DNA from 2 places in the Brachybacterium sp. AOP24-D1-21 genome. Region 1 is predicted to be linked to the other one. Evidence: riboswitches for the same ligand, from Rfam matches in the RefSeq annotation. Region 1 holds a riboswitch; the other holds the start of a gene.
What was found. Region 1 has a riboswitch for FMN ahead of pnuC (nicotinamide riboside transporter PnuC). Riboswitches for the same ligand answer to the same signal wherever they lie in the genome.
Positions count from the first base shown of each region.

Region 2: linked by a shared signal. The riboswitch ahead of ribD (bifunctional diaminohydroxyphosphoribosylaminopyrimidine deaminase/5-amino-6-(5-phosphoribosylamino)uracil reductase RibD) and the one ahead of pnuC (nicotinamide riboside transporter PnuC) in region 1 are both predicted to bind FMN.

Region 1 covers NZ_JBQSXX010000002.1:880,772-889,842, forward strand. Annotated here, with positions in the region: gene ACT3UF_RS18715 (primosomal protein N') at 1-383, shown strand, start outside; gene ACT3UF_RS18720 (SLC13 family permease) at 460-2,085, shown strand; gene fmt (methionyl-tRNA formyltransferase) at 2,144-3,097, shown strand; gene ACT3UF_RS18730 (transcription antitermination factor NusB) at 3,094-4,683, shown strand; gene rpe (ribulose-phosphate 3-epimerase) at 4,680-5,366, shown strand; FMN riboswitch at 5,536-5,653, shown strand; gene pnuC (nicotinamide riboside transporter PnuC) at 5,746-6,453, shown strand; gene ACT3UF_RS18745 (phosphoribosyl-ATP diphosphatase) at 6,515-6,778, shown strand; gene hisG (ATP phosphoribosyltransferase) at 6,955-7,812, shown strand; gene ACT3UF_RS18755 (PH domain-containing protein) at 7,820-8,284, shown strand; gene ACT3UF_RS18760 (DUF3866 family protein) at 8,388-9,071, opposite strand, start outside.
Region 2 covers NZ_JBQSXX010000001.1:1,413,152-1,422,222, forward strand. Annotated here, with positions in the region: gene recF (DNA replication/repair protein RecF) at 1-1,061, shown strand, start outside; gene ACT3UF_RS06345 (DciA family protein) at 1,280-1,951, shown strand; FMN riboswitch at 2,120-2,249, shown strand; gene ribD (bifunctional diaminohydroxyphosphoribosylaminopyrimidine deaminase/5-amino-6-(5-phosphoribosylamino)uracil reductase RibD) at 2,376-3,434, shown strand; gene ACT3UF_RS06355 (riboflavin synthase) at 3,558-4,172, shown strand; gene ACT3UF_RS06360 (bifunctional 3,4-dihydroxy-2-butanone-4-phosphate synthase/GTP cyclohydrolase II) at 4,169-5,419, shown strand; gene ribH (6,7-dimethyl-8-ribityllumazine synthase) at 5,416-5,925, shown strand; gene gyrB (DNA topoisomerase (ATP-hydrolyzing) subunit B) at 6,355-8,499, shown strand; gene gyrA (DNA gyrase subunit A) at 8,586-9,071, shown strand, end outside.

The DNA.
Region 1 (9,071 bases):
AGGTGCTGATCGTCGGCACCTCCACCCTCCCCGCGATCCGCGACCTGGTCGCCCACCGCTCCTCGTTCTTCCTGGACCGGGTGCTCGAGGACCGTCACGAGCTGGACCTGCCTCCCTTCCGTCGGGTCGCCGAGATCGTGGGCGACCGGGAGGCGTGCCGTGGATTCCTCGAGACCGTCGAGCTCCCGGACGGCACCGATGTCTTCGGCCCGGTCGATCTCGAGGGACCCGACGCCGCCGGCCGGGCCCGCGCGGTGGTGCGCATCGAGCCGGGCCGCTCCCGTGAGCTCGCCCTCGCCCTGCGTGCCGGCATCGCCGCCCGGAGTGCCCGCAAGGCCCGGGGCTCCCTGCGCGTGCGACTGGATCCGCCTGACGTGTTCTGAGTGTTCCTCCCCGGCGGAGAACACGCTCGCCGTAGGGTGATCGGCGTCACTGGATTGCCGAGACGGAAGGACGACGATGACCTCCGCCCCTGATCAGGACTCGACCGCCACCGCGGAGGAGGACCGGCCCGACCTCTCCGAGGGGGAACGGGCCCCCGCCGCCAGCGCCCGCAGCCTGCGGGTGCGTCGCCTCGGCCTGGTCCTCGGCCTCCTCGTCGCAGTGCTCATCTACTTCCTGATGCCCGCCGACGTTCCCCACGGTGCGAAGCTCACCGCCGCGACCGCGGTGCTGATGGCCGCGTGGTGGATGACCGAGGCGCTGCCGATCCCCGCCACCGCTCTGGTCCCGCTGGTCGTCTTCCCGGTGCTCAACAGCGAGGTCGGCGTCGACGACGTCGGCGCGTCCTACGGCAACAACGTCATCTTCCTGTTCATGGGCGGGTTCATGCTGGCGCTCGGCATGCAGCGCTGGAACCTGCACAAGCGCATCGCCCTCGCGATCGTCGGGACGATCGGCACCAGCCCCTCGCTGCTGATCCTCGGCTTCATGGTCGCCACCGGATTCATCTCCATGTGGGTCTCCAACACCGCGACCGCGGTGATGATGCTGCCCATCGGCCTGTCGGTGCTGATGCTCGTGAACAAGCTGCGGCTCGAGGACGCCGTCGCGAAGGGGGAGGAACCCGGCGAAGGAGTGGATCCCGATCCCGAGGGCGGCTCACGTGACGGCGAGGTCGCCCCCGTCACCTCGAAGTTCGGCACCGCGATGATGCTCGGCATCGCCTACGCCGCCTCCATCGGCTCCCTGGCCACGATCATCGGCACCCCTCCCAACGCCCTGCTCGCGGCGCACATGAGCCAGGAATTCGGGGTCACGATCGGCTTCGGACGCTGGATGATGGTGGGCGGGCCGCTCGCGATCGTCTTCATGGTCATCGCCTGGCTGCTGCTGACGAAAGTCCTGTACAAGCCCGAGATCACCGAGATCCCCGGCGGCACCGAGCTGATCCGTCAGGAACGCAGCAAGCTCGGCCGCATCTCCGCGGGGGAGACCAGGGTGCTGGCAGTCTTCGTGCTGGCCGCACTCTCGTGGGTGTTCATCCCGCTGCTCTCCGATGCGCTCGGCCGGGAGGATCCGTGGATCTCGGACGCCGGCATCGCGATGGTGGTGGGACTGGTGCTGTTCCTCCTGCCAGCCGGTGCGGCACGGGGCGTGAGGCTGCTCGACTGGGAATCCGCCGCGAAGCTGCCCTGGGGCGTGCTGCTGCTGTTCGGCGGCGGCCTCGCCCTGTCCGCACAGTTCAGCTCCTCAGGCCTGACCGAATGGATCGGCGAGGTCACCGAGGGCGTCGGCGGACTGCCCGTGGTGCTGATCGTGGCGGTCGTCGCCGCCGGCGTCCTCTTCCTGACCGAGCTGACCTCGAACACTGCCACCGCCGCGACCTTCCTGCCGCTCGCCACGGCCGTGGCCGTCGGCACCGGGATCGACCCGATGCTGCTCGCGATCCCCGTCGCGATCGCCGCGACCTGCGCCTTCATGCTCCCTGTCGCGACGCCCCCGAACGCGATCGCCTACGGCTCCGGTTATGTCACGATCCCGCAGATGGCCAAGGCCGGGCTGTGGCTGAACCTGATCGGGATCGTGCTGGTGACCGCCACCACGATGGGCCTGGCGGTATGGGTGTTCGGGCTCGTCTACTGACGCCCCCGGAGAGCTCTCGCGACAGCCATCAGCGGTGCCACCGTAGACTCGACCCATCATGCGACTGCTCTTCGCCGGCACCCCAGAGGCCGCACTTCCTTCCCTGCGCACCCTGCTCGACTCGCACCATGAGGTCGTCGGGGTGCTCACCCGACCCGACGCACCCTCCGGTCGCGGCCGCAGGCTCACCCCCTCACCGGTGAAGACCCTCGCCCTCGAGGCGGGCGTCCCAGTGCTCGAGCCGACCACGCTGCGCGACGAGACGGTCCAGCAGCAGATCCGCGAGCTCGCCCCTGACGCCGCGCCCGTGGTCGCCTACGGGAACCTGGTCCCGCAGGCCGCTCTCGACATCCCCCGCCACGGGTGGGTGAACCTCCACTTCTCATTGTTGCCGTCCTGGCGCGGCGCGGCGCCCGCCCAGCGCGCGGTGCTCTCCGGCCGGCAGGAGACCGGCATGAGCGTGTTCCGCCTCGAGAAGGGACTGGACACGGGGGATCTGATCGCCACGGCACCCACCCTGATCGGTGAGTTCGAGACCTCCGGCGAGCTGCTGGAGCGGATGGCGATCGACGGCGCCCCCGTGCTGCTGAGCGCACTGGACGCGCTCGAGGCCGGCACCGCGGTGCTCACACCCCAGGACCATGCACTGGCCACCCACGCCGCGAAGCTCACCACCGCCGAAGCCGAGATCGACTGGACGGTCCCCGCCGAACGAGTCGAGGCCCACATCCGGGGGATGAGCCCGCAGCCCGGCGCATGGACGTTGCTGGACGGCGCCCGCACGAAGATCCTGGGCGTCGAACGCGCCCCGGAGCACCCTCCGCTGCCACCCGGACAGATCGCGGCCACCAAGCGCCAGATGCTTGTGGGCACCGGCACCGGGGTGATCGCCCTGGCGACCCTCGCCCCGGCCGGCAAGCGGCCGATGCGGGCCGCGGACTGGGCCCGCGGTGCGGGCCTCGCCCCCGATGCCCGATTCACCAGCCAGTCGCAGGACGGAGTCACCGCATGAACCAGGACCGACGCAGCAATCAGGACCGCGGCCGACGCGACGAGAACCCGCAGCGAGACCAGCGCGACCAGCACGGCCGTTCCCGCTCCGGCTCGCGCGGGCAGGGAGGCCCCCGCCGCGGCTATTCCGAGTCACGGCCGGCCGAGCGGGCACGCCGCTCCACCCCCTCCCGCCAGGTCGCCTTCGAAGGGCTGCGGATGGTGCGCGAGGAGGACTCCTACGCGAACCTGGTGCTGCCCCGGCTGCTGCGCAGCCACCACGTCTCCGGCCGCGACGCCGCCTTCACCACCGAGCTGTTCTACGGCTCCCTGCGCGCACAGGGACGGCTCGACGCGGTCATCACCGCCTGCGTGGATCGCCCACTGGCCAAGATCGACCCGCCGCTGCTGGACGTCATCCGGCTCGGCGCCTACCAGCTGCTGGACATGAGCGTCGCCCCACACGCGGCGACCTCCGAGACCGTGGCCCTGGCCCGTTCCGTGGTCGGCGCCGGTGCGGCGAGCTTCGCCAACGCCGTGCTGCGCCGCGTCGGGGAGAAGGACCTCCCGCAGTGGCTGCTCGAGGTCGCCCCCGACCGCGAGCAGGATCCCACCGGGCACCTCGCCGTGGTGCACTCCCACCCGCGCTGGGTGGTCCGCGCCCTGAGCGACGCCCTGGCCGGCCACGGCCGTTCCCGCGACGAGATCGATGAACTGCTGGCCGCCCAGAACGCGGCACCGTCGGTCTCGCTGGTGATGCGACCGGGCCTCACCGACCTCGACGAGCTGATCGACCACGGCGCGAGCCAGGGCCGGCTGAGCATCTTCGCGGCCTCCTGGCCCTCCGGCGACCCCGGCGGCATGGACCCGGTCAAGGAGGGCCGCGTCGCCGTGCAGGACGAGGGCAGCCAGCTCGCGGCCCTCGCCCTCGCACTCGGCGCCGACGACCTGGTCCTCGCCGAGGACCACCACTGGCTGGACCTCTGCGCAGGCCCCGGCGGCAAGGCCGCGCTGCTGGGCGGACTGACCGTCGGCCACGACGCGGACCTGCTGGCGGTCGAGCTCCAGGAGCATCGCACCGAGCTCGTCAACCGGGCCGTGGCCACCTTGCAGGAGGCCGGCTGCGAGATCACCACCCGCACCGCCGACGGCACCACCATCGGCAGCGAGCTGCCCGGCCGCTTCTCCCGCGTCCTCGCCGACGTCCCCTGCTCCGGGCTCGGTGCCCTGCGGCGCCGCCCCGAAGCCCGCTGGCGCCGCACCCCCGCCGACATCGGCCAGCTGGGCGGGATCCAGCGCGGGCTGCTCACCTCGGCCCTGGACGCCGCCGCGCCCGGGGGAGTGGTGGCCTATGTGACCTGCTCCCCGCACCTGGCCGAGACCCGCCTGATCGTCGCCGACGTGCTCAAGCGGCGCGACGACATCGAGCAGCTCGACGCGCGCGACGCGGTGCGCGCCGGGATGCTCCCCGCAGTCCGGCAGGACGTCGAGCTGGGCGAGGGCCCCGCGGTCCAGCTGTGGCCCCACGTCCACGGCACCGATGCGATGTACATCCACCTGCTGCGCAAGCAGCCCGCCCCCACCGAGGAAGGACTCCCGACGGCATGATCACCCCGTACTCGACCGACGGCCACTACATCCACCCCAGCATCCTCAACGCCGACTTCATGAGCATCGGCAGCGAGCTCGACAAGATCTCCAGCGCCGACAGCGTCCACGTCGATGTGATGGACAACCATTTCGTGCCGAACCTGACCTTCGGTCCCTCGATGGTCGAGCAGATCGTCGAGCGCAGCACGATCCCGGTCGATGCGCACCTGATGATCGCCGACGCCGACACCGAGGCTCCCGCCTATGCGGAGGCCGGTGCCGCGTCCGTCACCTTCCACCTGGAGGCCGCCCGGGCCCCGGTCAAGCTCGCCCGTGACCTGCGCAGGAAGAACGTGCAGGTCGGCGTCGGCCTTCGACCTGCTTCCGCGGTCGAGCCGATCCTCGACATCATCGGCGAGTTCGACATGCTGCTGATCATGACCGTCGAGCCCGGCTTCGGCGGCCAGAGCTTCCTGGACACCATGCTCCCCAAGATCCGTCGGGCGCGCGCGGCGATCAGCGGGGCCAACCTCGAGGTGTCGATCCAGGTCGACGGCGGGGTCAGCCGGGAGACCATCGAGCGCTGCGCGGAGGCCGGGGCGAACGTCTTCGTGGCGGGGTCTGCGATCTATCGGGCCCAGGATGCGGCCGCTGAGATCTCTGCCCTGCGCGAACTTGCCCGGGGCCACGCCGCCCACTGACCTGCGGCTGCGCCGCCCCCTGACCTGCGCCACGCCGCCCACTGACCTGCGGCTGCGCCTCCTGCTGATCAGCGCGGTCGCCTCCACCGTGTCCCCCGCCCCGTCACCTGCGTTCATGCGCTCTCCGGTGGCGGGGCCGACGGTCTAGGATGATCTGGTCACGACCAGTGACGTGCTCCGGGGTCGGTGAAATTCCGAGCCGGCGGTGATAGTCCGCGACCCGCTTCGGCGGTGGAGCCGGTGAAATTCCGGCGCCGACAGTACAGCCTGGATGAGAGGCGCACGTCCTGCATGTCCCAGGGCGCCCTCGGCGCGCGCTGGCGCCATGCCGGAACCCTTTTCCCCCGGAGCCACTGCATCCGACGGCGAAAGGACCGACATGGATTTTCTGCAGTGGCTCTTCGACGCGCGAATCGATTTCGCGGGCGGACAGTTCCTACTCCTGCGAGAGGTGCTCGGCAACGTCTTCGGACTGCTCAGCGCCCTCGGCGGCATGCGACGGAAGGTATGGGCCTGGCCCATCGGCATCGTCGGCAATGTGCTGCTGCTGACGGTGTTCATGGGCTCGGTGTTCGGCAACCCGAACTCCGTGGACCTGCTGGGGCAGGCCGGACGCCAGGTGATGTTCATCGCCACCAGCATCTACGGCTGGCAGCGGTGGCGGCAGGCGAAGCACGACGGCGGCACCGCAGTGGAGCCCGAGTGGGCCTCCTGGGGGACTCGCGTCCTGCTGCTGGTCGCGCTAGTGGGCGGCACCGCAGCGCTGACCCCCCTGTTCCGGATGCTCGGCTCCTATGAGCCGGTCTGGGCTGACGCCTGGATCTTCATGGGCAGCCTGCTGGCGACCTTCGGGATGGCCAAGGGCTGGGTCGAGTTCTGGCTGATCTGGGTCGCGGTCGACATCGTCGGCGTCCCGCTGCTGCTCGATGCCGGGTACTACGCGAGCGCATTCATGTATCTCTTCTACGGAGCCTTCACCCTGACGGGGTTCTTCGTCTGGTGGGGTGTGCGCAGCCGCCGCCAGGTGGAGGAGACGCGGGTGACGGTGGAGACCGCCCATCTCGATCCCACGGTGCGCAAGGAGTGACTCGCCTTCCAGCAGGTGGTCCTCTGAACGGGCCACCTGCCGGAACGCGTATCCTGTCGGCGTGAAGGATTTCGAGGCACTGTTCGCCGAGCTGACTGAGAAGGCCCGTACCCGACCTGAGGGGTCGGGCACCGTCCGCGAACTCGATGGCGGGGTCCATCAGATCGGCAAGAAGATCGTCGAAGAGGCCGCCGAGGTGTGGATGGCCTGCGAGCACGAGACCGATGAGGACGCCGCCATGGAGATCAGCCAGCTGCTCTATCACGTGCAGGTGATGATGATCGCCAAGGGCATCTCGCTCGAAGACGTCTACCGACAGCTCTGACCCACCAGCTCCGACCCGCGCCGGTCTGCGGTCGAAGGTTCGCACCCGGTCCCGCGGTCTCCGGCTCTTCCGCCGTTGCCTCCGCATCCTCCGGGCTTGCAGCGTCTCGCCGCCTCCATCCTGTTCCTCTCCGTCCCACCCCCACTCGTGGCCGCCGCGGCGGCCGAGGAGGATCCGTGCTCCGCATCGCCGTCCCCAACAAGGGCGCCCTGTCCGATCCCGCCGCCGATCTGCTCCAGGAGGCCGGCTACCGGCGCCGCGGCACGGCCAAGGAGCTCGTCGTGGTCGACGAGGAGAACGGCGTCGAGCTGTTCCACCTGCGCCCGCGGGACATCGCGGTGTACGTGGGCTCCGGCACGGTGGACGTCGGCATCACCGGCCAGGACATGCTGCTGGACTCCCGCACCCCGGCCGATGAGATCCTGCCGCTGGGCTTCGCGCGGTCGACCTTCCGCTTCGCCGCGCCAGCGGGAACCCGCCGCGACGCCTCGGAGCTGCAGGGCGCCCGCATCGCCACCAGCTACGAGAACCTCGTCGAGGACTACCTCGCCGAGCGCGGCGTCACCGCCGAGGTGGTGCACCTCGACGGGGCCGTCGAATCCTCGATCCGGCTCGGGGTCGCGGATGTGATCGCCGATGTCGTCGAGACCGGCAGCACGCTCCGCCAGGCGGGCCTCGAGCCCTTCGGCGAGGCGATCATGACCAGCGAAGCGGTCCTCTTCTCCCGCCCCGGGCTCGAGCTCGACGAGGACGGCACCCACTCCCTCGAGGTCCTCGCGCGACGCATCCGCGGGGTGCTGGTGGCGCGCGAGTACGTGATGCTCGACTACGACATCCCCACGGCCCTGCTCGAGCGCGCCGTCGAGATCACCCCCGGCCTGCAGTCTCCGACGGTCTCCCCGCTGCACGGCGGGGAGTGGTCCGCGGTGCGCGCGATGGTGGACACCCGCTCCGCCCACCGCATGATGGATGACCTCTACGACGCCGGGGCCCGCGCGATCCTGGTCACCGCGATCCAGGCCTGCCGCATCTGAGACGCCGATGAGCACCCCCGCAGCGGATCAGCAGCCGGGGGAGAGCCGTGCCTCGATCGTGCTGCGTCCCCGGGCGGTACGGGTGGCCGCCTACCTCAGCGCCACCATCGTGATGGCGGGGATGATCGGCGGCGCGGTGATGATCACCAGCTTCCAATGGGGTGGACGGCTCGGACTGGTCGCCGTCGGCGTGCTGGTCTTCATCTTCTGCCATCTCGAGGCCTCGGTGACGGTCACCGCCCGCCCCGAGGTGCTGGTCGTGCGCAACCTGATGAGCACCCGCACCCTGGAGTGGGCCGAGGTGATCGGGATCAGCTTCCCGATGGGCGACCCCTGGGCGCACCTGGACCTGGCCGACGGCTCGACCCTCGCCCTGCACGCGATACAGCGCTACGACGGCGATCGGGCGATCGCCGCTGCGCATCTGCTGCTGGGGCTGGTGCAGGAACGGGGCGAAGCGGTCGGCGACTGAGCTCGATCGTCGTCACGAGGCTCTCGGGGCCTGAGATCGGTCCTCGCAACGAGGCTCTCAGGGCCTGAGCTCGGTCGTCGGGCTGGGGGCTCAGGGACCGGCGTCAGGCCCGCGGCGCGAGGGACGCGGCGCAGCGTCCCGCGAGCGCCGCGTACTGGAACGCCCAGGGATCCTCCGCCAGAGTGCGACCCATCGTGGTCATCCGCACCGGCATGTCCTCCAGCGCATCCCGCAGGCCCTTGGCATCGACCTCGGTGAGCTGGTGCCGCACTCCGCGCTTCTCCGCCGGCTTGAGGATCGTGGTTTTCACCTGTTTCCGTACAGACTCATGAAATGCGTTGTACCGGCTGTCGTTGCGGGGGAGCACGGGCAGGTGGACAGGGGCGAGCAGCGCACGGCCATAGGTGGTCGAAGAATGATGGGACAGGCCCCGATGTCGCTTGCGCTCATCGGCACCGGAGACCCGCAGCGTCGCGACGGGGCGGCCGCCGAGCACCGAGGCGGCATGGACCGCCTCGGCCGCCTGCACTCCGGAGAATCCCCAGCCGGTTCCGGTGCCCAGATTGCCGGGCCCCTGGATCACGATCGCGACGTCGGCGCCGACCACGTGCTTCGCCCCGAGCAGCGCCGAGTGCACGGTCACTGCTTCGAGGTCGCCGCCGAAGGACTGCCCGGCGCTGATCACCGAGGCCAACAGATCCGCTTCCCGCAGCCGGGCCGCGATGCGGGAGTAGGCCGCCGGCAGCGCGGCGGCGTCGGTGTGCACGTAGGCGATCTTCGCGGTGCG
Region 2 (9,071 bases), on a different contig from region 1:
CCGCGATCATCCGTGCGAGTTTCCTGCGTGCGGGTCGGCCGCTCCAGATCGACCTCGAGATCACGCCAGGCAAGTCCAACCGGGCACGGCGGCAGGGACAGAACATCTCCCGCCTGCGCGATCTGCTCGGCGAGGTCCGGGCGGTGCTCTTCGCCCCCGAGGACCTGGGCCTGGTGAAGGCCGATCCCGAAGGCCGCCGCCGATTCCTCGATGAGCTGCTGTTCGTCATCGCCCCGCGCTACGCCTCGGTCAAGGCCGATTACGACCGGGTGCTCAAACAGCGCGGCAACCTGCTCAAGCAGATGCGGTCGATGCGCCGCGGCGGAAGCGGCCGCAGCGTCGGCGGGCTGGATCCCGCAGACACCGCTGCCTCGACCCTCGAGGTCTGGGACCAGCAGCTCGCCCGCCATGGCGCGGAGCTGCTGCGCGCCCGCCTCCATCTGGTCAACCGCCTGCGCCCCCACCTCGGCTACTCGTACCTGCGCGTCGCCACCGACGAAGGCGCAGACCAGGCGCTGGATCTCCCTCCTGATCAGCGGGGCGAGGTCAGTTCCCCGGCGGACATCCTCTACCGCTCCGAGGTGCTCGACGGCCTGGGCACCCTGCCGGGCACCCTCCCCGCCACGCGCGAGATCCACGACCGGATGCTGGAGATGCTCGCCGCCCGGCACGACGAGGAGATCGATCGCGGGGCCACCCTCACCGGACCCCACCGCGACGACATGGAGATCCGGTTGCACGAGTTCCCGGCCAAGGGCTATGCGAGCCATGGCGAGTCCTGGTCGCTCGCCCTCGCCCTGAGGCTGGCCTCCTACGATCTGCTGCGTCTCGAGGAAGGGGATCTCGGTGACGGCGAGCCGATCCTGATCCTCGATGACGTGTTCAGCGAGCTCGACGCCTATCGCCGCGAGCGGCTGGGTCGGATCGTCACCGGTGCCTCCCAGGTGCTGATCACCACCGCCAACGATTCCGACATCCCAGATTCTCTGGACGGCGAGATCCACGTGGTCGAGGTGAGCCTGGGAGAGGCAGTGCCACGTCAGAACGGCGGCGGGCTGTGACGGGCCGTGCCGGTGGAACGAGCCGAAAAGGCGGTGCTGGCCGCGGTGACGGAACTGCCCGTCCCCGCCTCGCGAACCCCTATGACCTGGGCACCTGGTCCGGCGGGAACAGCTCAGCCGCCGAGACTGAGCGCGGATCCACGCCTCCGCCCGCGCGGCGATCTGCGGCGGATCAGTCCGCGACCCGGCCGGGTCGTGACCGCCCGGAGGTCCGCCGGATGCCGGACCACGAGCCGGATCGTGCATCTGGATTCGAGCCGAGCATCCGCTCGTTCGATCCGTACGACGCCGACGACCACACCGCCGACGATTATGCGAGCCGCTCTGGCGCTGCCGTCGAGGTGCTCTTCGATCCGCCGCAGCTTCCCACCCCGCAGGATCCCTTCGAGCTCGCCCGGCGCACGGTGAACCGCTCTCGGGCCGCGGCTCGGGACCGCGGACTGTTCCCCATCTCCGCGAAGACGCAGGCCAGGGACGTGCGAGACCGTTCCGGCCGGGCCCCAGGCTATTCTGGATCCCGGCCCGACCCGCGCGATCCGCAGGGGATCGAGAACGTGCTGAAGAAGGTGCTGGGAAACCTCGGCTGGAATGCGGGGATGAACGCCGGGCGGGTGCTCGAGGAGTGGGACGAGATCGTCGGCGAACGGCTCGCCACCCACTGCCGCCCGGTGTCCCTCGACGACGGTGTGCTGGTGGTCAGCGCGTCCTCCTCTGCCTGGGCCTCGCAGCTGCGGATGCTCACTCCCCAGCTGATCACCACGATCGAGGAGCATGTGGGCTCCCATGTGATCTCCGAGCTGAAGGTGACCGGTCCCGCCGCGGCCGAGCGCACCTGGAAGAAGGGCCGCCGCACCGTGACCTGGCGCGGCCCCCGGGACACCTACGGCTGATCGACGTGCTGTGAGGGACGAACGGCAGGAGATCAGCGGATGAGGCAGTGCCTGATCGACATGCTGTGAGGGACGGGGACGATGTCCCGGCTGATGTGATGCGCAGTTCACGCCCCGTCATCTCCCGGCGGCGCCCTGCTACGGTGGCTCCTGACGAGCTGATGAAGCTCGCGTGCACTGGGGTCGGTGAAATTCCGAGCCGGCGGTGATAGTCCGCGACCCGATGGCCTCTGGCCCTCGGCTGACCAGGTGAAACTCCTGGACCGACGGTAAGAGTCCGGATGGGAAGCGCACGCGAACGATGTCCCCGGGCGATCCGCCATCGCGCACCTCGGTGCGCCGTACGGTGACCCCTGGGTGACGTCGTCTCCGGACACCCTTCCTCTCCCTCCGGGACCGCGAGCAGCGGACGGGAGGAGAGACCATGCTGGAGGATGCCGAGCGGCAGGCGCTGCGCCGAGCCCTCGAGATCGCGGCCGATCCCGCGGTGCCCCTGGGCCCGAACCCCCGAGTGGGCTGTGTGCTGCTGAGCCCCGCCGGAGAGGTCCTCGCCGAGGGTCACCATCGAGGCGCCGGCACCCCGCACGCCGAGGCCGACGCCCTCTCCCGCGCGACCGTCCCCGTGACCGGTGCGACCGCCGTGGTCACCCTCGAGCCCTGCAACCATGTGGGCCGCACCGGCCCCTGCGCCGAGGCGCTGATCGAGGCCGGCATCCACCGGGTGATCATCGCCCGCCGCGATCCGAACCCCGTTGCGAGCGGCGGCATCCAGCGCCTGCGCGAGGCCGGGATCGACGTCGTGCTCGACGTACCGGACGATCTCGCCGGCGCTGCGGCAGCCCTCAACCGAGGCTGGGAACACGGACTGCGGCACGAGCGTCCCCTGGTCACCGCCAAGATCGCCCTCACCCTCGATGGCCGCGCGGCCGCCGCCGACGGCACCAGCCAGTGGATCACCGGCCCGGCAGCCCGCGAAGAGGTCCACCTCCTGCGCACCACCTGCGACACCGTGCTGGTGGGCACCGGCACGGCCCGGATCGACCACCCAGCCCTCACGGCCCGTCGGCCCGACGGGACACTGCATCCGCGACAGCCGCTGCGGGCCGTGATGGGCATCGGCGAGGCGCCCACGCTGCCCGCCATCGACGGTGCCGGCGAGGAGATCCGGCTGCTCACCCGCGACCCGTCGGCCGCCCTCGCGGAGCTGTTCGATCGCGGTGCCCGGCATGTGCTGCTCGAAGGAGGGCCCATCCTCGCGGCCGCCTTCCTGCGGGAGGGCCTGGTGGATGAGCTGATCCTCCACCTCGCCCCGACGCTGCTCGGGGCCGGCCGCCCCGCCGTCGCGGACCTCTCCATCACCACCCTCACCGACCGGCTCGACCTCGACCTGGTCGACGTCTCTCCGCTGCCCTCACCGGAGGGGCCGACGGATCTGCGCCTCACCCTCCGCCCCCGCATCCGGCCCTCTCCACCAGCCAACTAGCGCCGTCTGACGTGCGACACCTGAACCGCATCGCCTGAACCGCACCGTCAGATTCGCACCGTCTGATCCCCACTGTCTGGTCCCCACCGCCTTACCCATCCCGCCTGACCTGGAAGGACCCTCATGTTCACCGGCATCATCGAAGAGCTCGGCACCGTCGAGTCGCTCACCCCGGGCGCCGATCCCACCCGCCTGCAGATCCGTTCCCCGCACGTGCTCGACGGCATCGCCCTCGGCGACTCGATCGCCGTGAACGGCTGCTGCCTGACCGTGACCGCGCACGAGGGCGAGCTCTGGAGCGCGGACGTCATCTCCACCACCCTCGCCGCGACCTCCCTCGGCGACCTCGCGCCCGGGCACCGCGTGAATCTCGAGCGATGCGTGCGGGCGGGCGGCCGCCTGGACGGCCACATCGTGCAGGGCCACGTCGACGGCGTCGGCGAGGTCAGCGGGCGTGAGGAGGCGGAGGGGACCACCCTGCTGCACCTCGCGCTGCCTGCCGGTCTGGCGCGTTACGTCGTGGCGAAGGGCTCCCTCGCCGTGGACGGCGTGAGCCTCACCGTCGCCGAGATCGAGGGAGACCAGGTCACGATCGGCCTGGTCCCCGAGACCCTCGCCCGCACCACCCTCGGTGGCCGCGACGTCGGCGACCGCGTGAACCTCGAGGTGGACGTGCTGGCGAAGTACGTCGAGAAGCTCACCGCAAGCCTGCTGCCCACCACTGAGGAGACCCGATGACCGCCCTGCGCCTGGATCCCGTCGAGGAGGCGATCGCCGCGATCGCCGCCGGTCACGCCGTGGTCGTCGTCGACGACGAGGACCGCGAGAACGAGGGCGACCTGATCCTGGCCGCCTCCGCCGCGACCCCCGCCCTGATCGGCTTCGCCGTGCGCCACTCGAGCGGTCTGCTGTGCGCCCCGATGAGCGGAGAGCGGGCCGACGCCCTCGAGCTGCCGCTCATGGTGCGGGAGAACGCCGACCCGCTGCGCACCGCCTACACCGTGAGCGTCGACGCTAGCGAGGGCGTGACCACCGGCATCAGCGCCTCCGACCGTGCCCGCACCCTCCGGGTCCTCGCCGGAGCGGACACCGTGCCCGGAGACCTCATCCGTCCCGGTCACGTGCTCCCTCTGCGCGCGAAGCCCGGCGGCGTGCTCGAACGTCGCGGCCACACCGAGGCGGCCGTCGACCTCACCCGCCTCGCCGGCCTGCCCGCGGTGGGGATGATCGTCGAGCTCGTCCACGACGACGGCGAGATGATGCGCGGCCCCGCCCTGCGCGAGTTCGCCGACGAGCACGGCCTGGCGATGATCTCGATCGAGCACCTCGCCGCATACCGCAGGCGGGAGGATCAGCCGGCCCTCGAGATCACGGCGCCGGTCCCGCTGCCCACCCCTCACGGCACCTTCCAGGCGCTCGCCGTGCGCGAGGGCACCGCCGAGCACCTGGTGCTGGTGCGCGGAGACGTCACCGCCGGTGGCCCGGTGCTCACCCGGGTGCACTCCGAATGCGTCACCGGGGATGTCTTCGGCTCCCGCCGCTGCGACTGCGGTCCCCAGCTGCAGGAGTCCCTGGCCCGCATCGACGCGGCCGGGCGAGGGGTGCTGATCCTGCTGCGCGGCCATGAGGGCCGCGGCATCGGCCTGGTCGAGAAGCTGCGCGCCTACGCCCTGCAGGACGCAGGGCGGGACACCGTCGACGCGAACCTCGACCTCGGCCTGCCGGTGGACGCCCGCTCCTTCGCCGCGGTCCCCGGCATCCTCGCCCACCTCGGGGTGCGCGCCGTCGAGCTGCTCACCCACAACCCCGAGAAGGCCCACGCCCTGGTGGGCGGGGGCGTCGAGGTCGCCGGCACCACCGACCTCACCACCCATCCGACCCCTGAGAACCTCACCTATCTGACCACCAAGCGGGACCGACTGGGACATCGCCTCCGCGATCTCCCCGACCTCCCCACCACCCACCTCGAAGGAGAGACCGCATGAGCGGCCACGGAAGCCCCACCACCCAGGTCCCCCACCAGCCCACCACCCGGCTCGCGATCGTCGCGGCGTCCTGGCATGAGCAGGTCATGGACGGACTGCTCGCCGGCGCTCTGCGAGGCGCCGCCGAAGCCGGCATCACCGCCCCGACCGTCGTGCGCGCCCCCGGCTCCTTCGAGCTGCCGGTGATCGCGGACGCCCTGGCCCGCGAGCACGACGCGGTCGTGGCGCTCGGCGTCGTGATCCGCGGCGGCACCCCGCACTTCGAGTATGTGTGCTCCGCGGCGACGGACGGCCTGAACCGGGTCGCCCTGGATCACGGCGTGCCGATCGGATTCGGCCTCCTGACCTGCGACGACGAGGAGCAGGCGCTCGATCGGGCGGGGCTTGCGGACTCGCGCGAGGACAAGGGCTACGAGGCGGTGGCCGCTGCTCTGATCACCGCGAGCGTGCTGAGAGAGCTGAACGGGAGCGGCGCCGGAGCCTCCTCGGAGCTCCCGCGAGGCTGAGGGGAGCTCCCGCGAGCCCGAGGCTATCGGGGCGTCTGGTGCGAGCACGCCAGGCGCCCCTGTGCCGCGACAGGACCCGGGGAGGGGTACGGGACCCCGTCCCACGGAGGTTGATGTCGAAATCGAGGGGGTTCCAGGCCATCTGAGGGCCGTTCCGGGTCACGTTGTCCACAGAACTGGCCATGAGAATAGGTTCAGGAGACGATTTCCGCTAGAATCAGGGAGGTTCGGCCGACGTCCTCCGACGTCCTCGTGGACTCGATGCTGTCGGCTCGATCGCCGTGGCCTACGGATGTCTCACGCGCGCACGCGCGCGGGCATCAGTGGGCCGCCTGTGCGAAGAGTCGGCGGTCCCGTCCGCCTGGTCTGCTGAACCACCCTCGGCGCTCTCCCGACCGAGGGACCCTGGACTGCGAGGAGCCACATCAGGTGAGCGACAGCGACCGCCCCATGCCCGATCAGGACGTGCCCGTGGGCACGACGGACCCAACCCCCGTGCCGGGCGAGGGTGCCGTGCCGGTCGAGTCCGGCTCGACGGAGCCCACCGCCGGAGAGCGTGCGGCCCGTGCGCCCGAGCACTACGAGGCCTCGGACATCACGGTCCTCGAGGGCCTCGAGGCGGTCCGCAAGCGTCCGGGCATGTACATCGGCTCCACTGGTGAGCGCGGCCTGCACCACATGGTCCAGGAGATCGTCGACAACTCGGTGGACGAGGCGATGGCCGGTCACGGCGACACCATCGAGGTCACGCTGCTGGCCGACGGCGGCGTGCGCGTGGTGGACCACGCCCGCGGCATCCCGGTGGACATGCACCCCACCGAGGGCAAGCCTGCGGTCGAGCTCGTGCTCACCGTCCTGCACGCCGGCGGCAAGTTCGGCGGCGGCGGCTATGCGGTCTCCGGCGGTCTGCACGGCGTCGGCTCCTCCGTGGTCAACGCCCTGTCCATCCGGATGGAGGTCGAGATCCGCCGCCAGGGTCACGTCTGGCGCCAGGCGTACAGCCGCGGCGTCCCGCTGGCCCCGCTCGAGAAGGGCGAGGAGGCCACCGAGACCGGCACCACCATCAGCTTCTGGGCCGACGACGAGATCTTCGACGAGACCGTCTACGACTTCGAGACGCTGCGCAAGCGGTTCCAGCAGATGGCGTTCCTGAACAAGGGACTGCGCATCACCCTGACCGACGAGCGCCTCCCGGAACAGGGAGACGACGGCGAGGACGACATCGTCGACGTCGAGCTCGAGGCGGAGGGCGCCGAGAAGGACAAGGGCCCCCGCACCATCTCGTACCACTACGAGCGCGGCCTGCAGGACTTCGTCGAGTTCATCAACACCTCCAAGCGGGCCGAGGTGATCCACCCCGACATCATCTCCTTCGAGTCCGAGGACACCGACGCGCACATCAGCGTCGAGGTCGCGATGCAGTGGACCGGCGCCTACTCGGAGTCGGTGCACACCTACGCCAACACGATCAACACCCACGAGGGCGGCACCCACGAGGAGGGCTTCCGCTCCTCGCTCACCTCGATCGTGAACCGCTACGGCCGCGCCCAGGGCCTGCTCAAGGAGAAGGACGCCAACCTCACCGGCGAGGACATCCGCGAGGGTCTGACCGCGGTCATCTCCGTGAAGCTCGGCGAGCCGCAGTTCGAGGGCCAGACCAAGACCAAGCTCGGCAACACCATCGCCCGCACCTTCATGGTCAAGGTGATGACCGATCAGCTGCAGGACTGGTTCGTCTCCCATCCGCAGGAGGCCAAGTCCATCGTCATGAAGGGCCAGGCCGCCGCGGCCGCCCGCGAGGCGGCCCGCAAGGCCCGCGACGCCACCCGTCGCAAGTCCCCGCTGGAGACCGGCGGCATGCCCGGCAAGCTGCGCGACTGCGCCTCGCGCAACCCCGCCGAGTCCGAGATCTTCATCGTCGAGGGCGACTCCGCCGGCGGCTCGGCCGTGATGGGCCGGGATCCGCGCACCCAGGCGATCCTGCCCATCCGCGGAAAGATCCTGAACGTCGAGAAGGCGCGTCTGGACCGGGCCCTGGACAACCAGGAGGTCAGGTCCCTGATCACCGCCTTCGGCACCGGCATCGGCGAGGACTTCGACGCCACCAAGCTGAGGTACCACAAGATCATCCTGATGGCGGATGCCGACGTCGACGGCCAGCACATCTGCACCCTGCTGCTGACGCTCCTGTTCCGCTACATGCGACCGCTGATCGAGCTGGGCCATGTGTTCATCGCGATGCCGCCGCTGTTCCGCCTGAAGTGGTCCAACGCCCCGCACGAGTACGTCTTCAGCGACGTCGAGCGGGACGAGCGTCTCGAGGCGGGCCGCGCGGCGGGCCGTCGGATCCCCCGGGACAACGGCATCCAGCGCTACAAGGGTCTGGGCGAGATGGACTGGAAGGAACTCCAGTCCACCACCATGGACACCAACACGCGCACGCTGAAGCAGGTCACGGTCGATGAGGCCGCCGATGCGGACACCATCTTCTCCGTCCTGATGGGGGATGACGTCGAGTCCCGGCGCCGCTTCATCCAGGAGAACGCCAAGGACGTCCGCTTCCTCGACATCTGATCGTCGGCCCCCGGGGCGGCGCCGGCCCGCCGTGCGCCCCCGGGAGCCCCTGACCCATCGGCCCCACCGGAAAGGCCCTGTGCCCCATGAGTGACACCCCGCAGAACCCAGACGAGACCCCGCGCCCCGACCAGGACCCGAGCCCGGAGCAGACCTCGGGCTATGAGACCACCCCCGCGCAGAGCGCCGGCATCGGTGGCCAGGAGACGCCCGAGGGCGCCCACGAGATCTCCGCCGAGGAGGCCGCCTCGCGCACGGTCACCCTGGTGGATCCGCTGGACGAGCACGAGGTCGACCGCATCACGCAGGTCGATCTGAATCAGGAGATGCAGCGCTCCTACCTCGACTACGCGATGAGCGTCATCGTCTCGCGCGCTCTGCCGGACGTCCGCGACGGTCTCAAGCCCGTCCACCGCCGCATCGTCTACGCGATGTACGACGGCGGCTACCGGCCCGACCGCTCCTTCTCGAAGTCCGCGAAGGTCGTCGGCGAGGTCATGGGCAACTACCACCCCCACGGCGACAGCGCCATCTACGACGCCATGGTGCGCCTGGTGCAGCCCTGGTCGCTG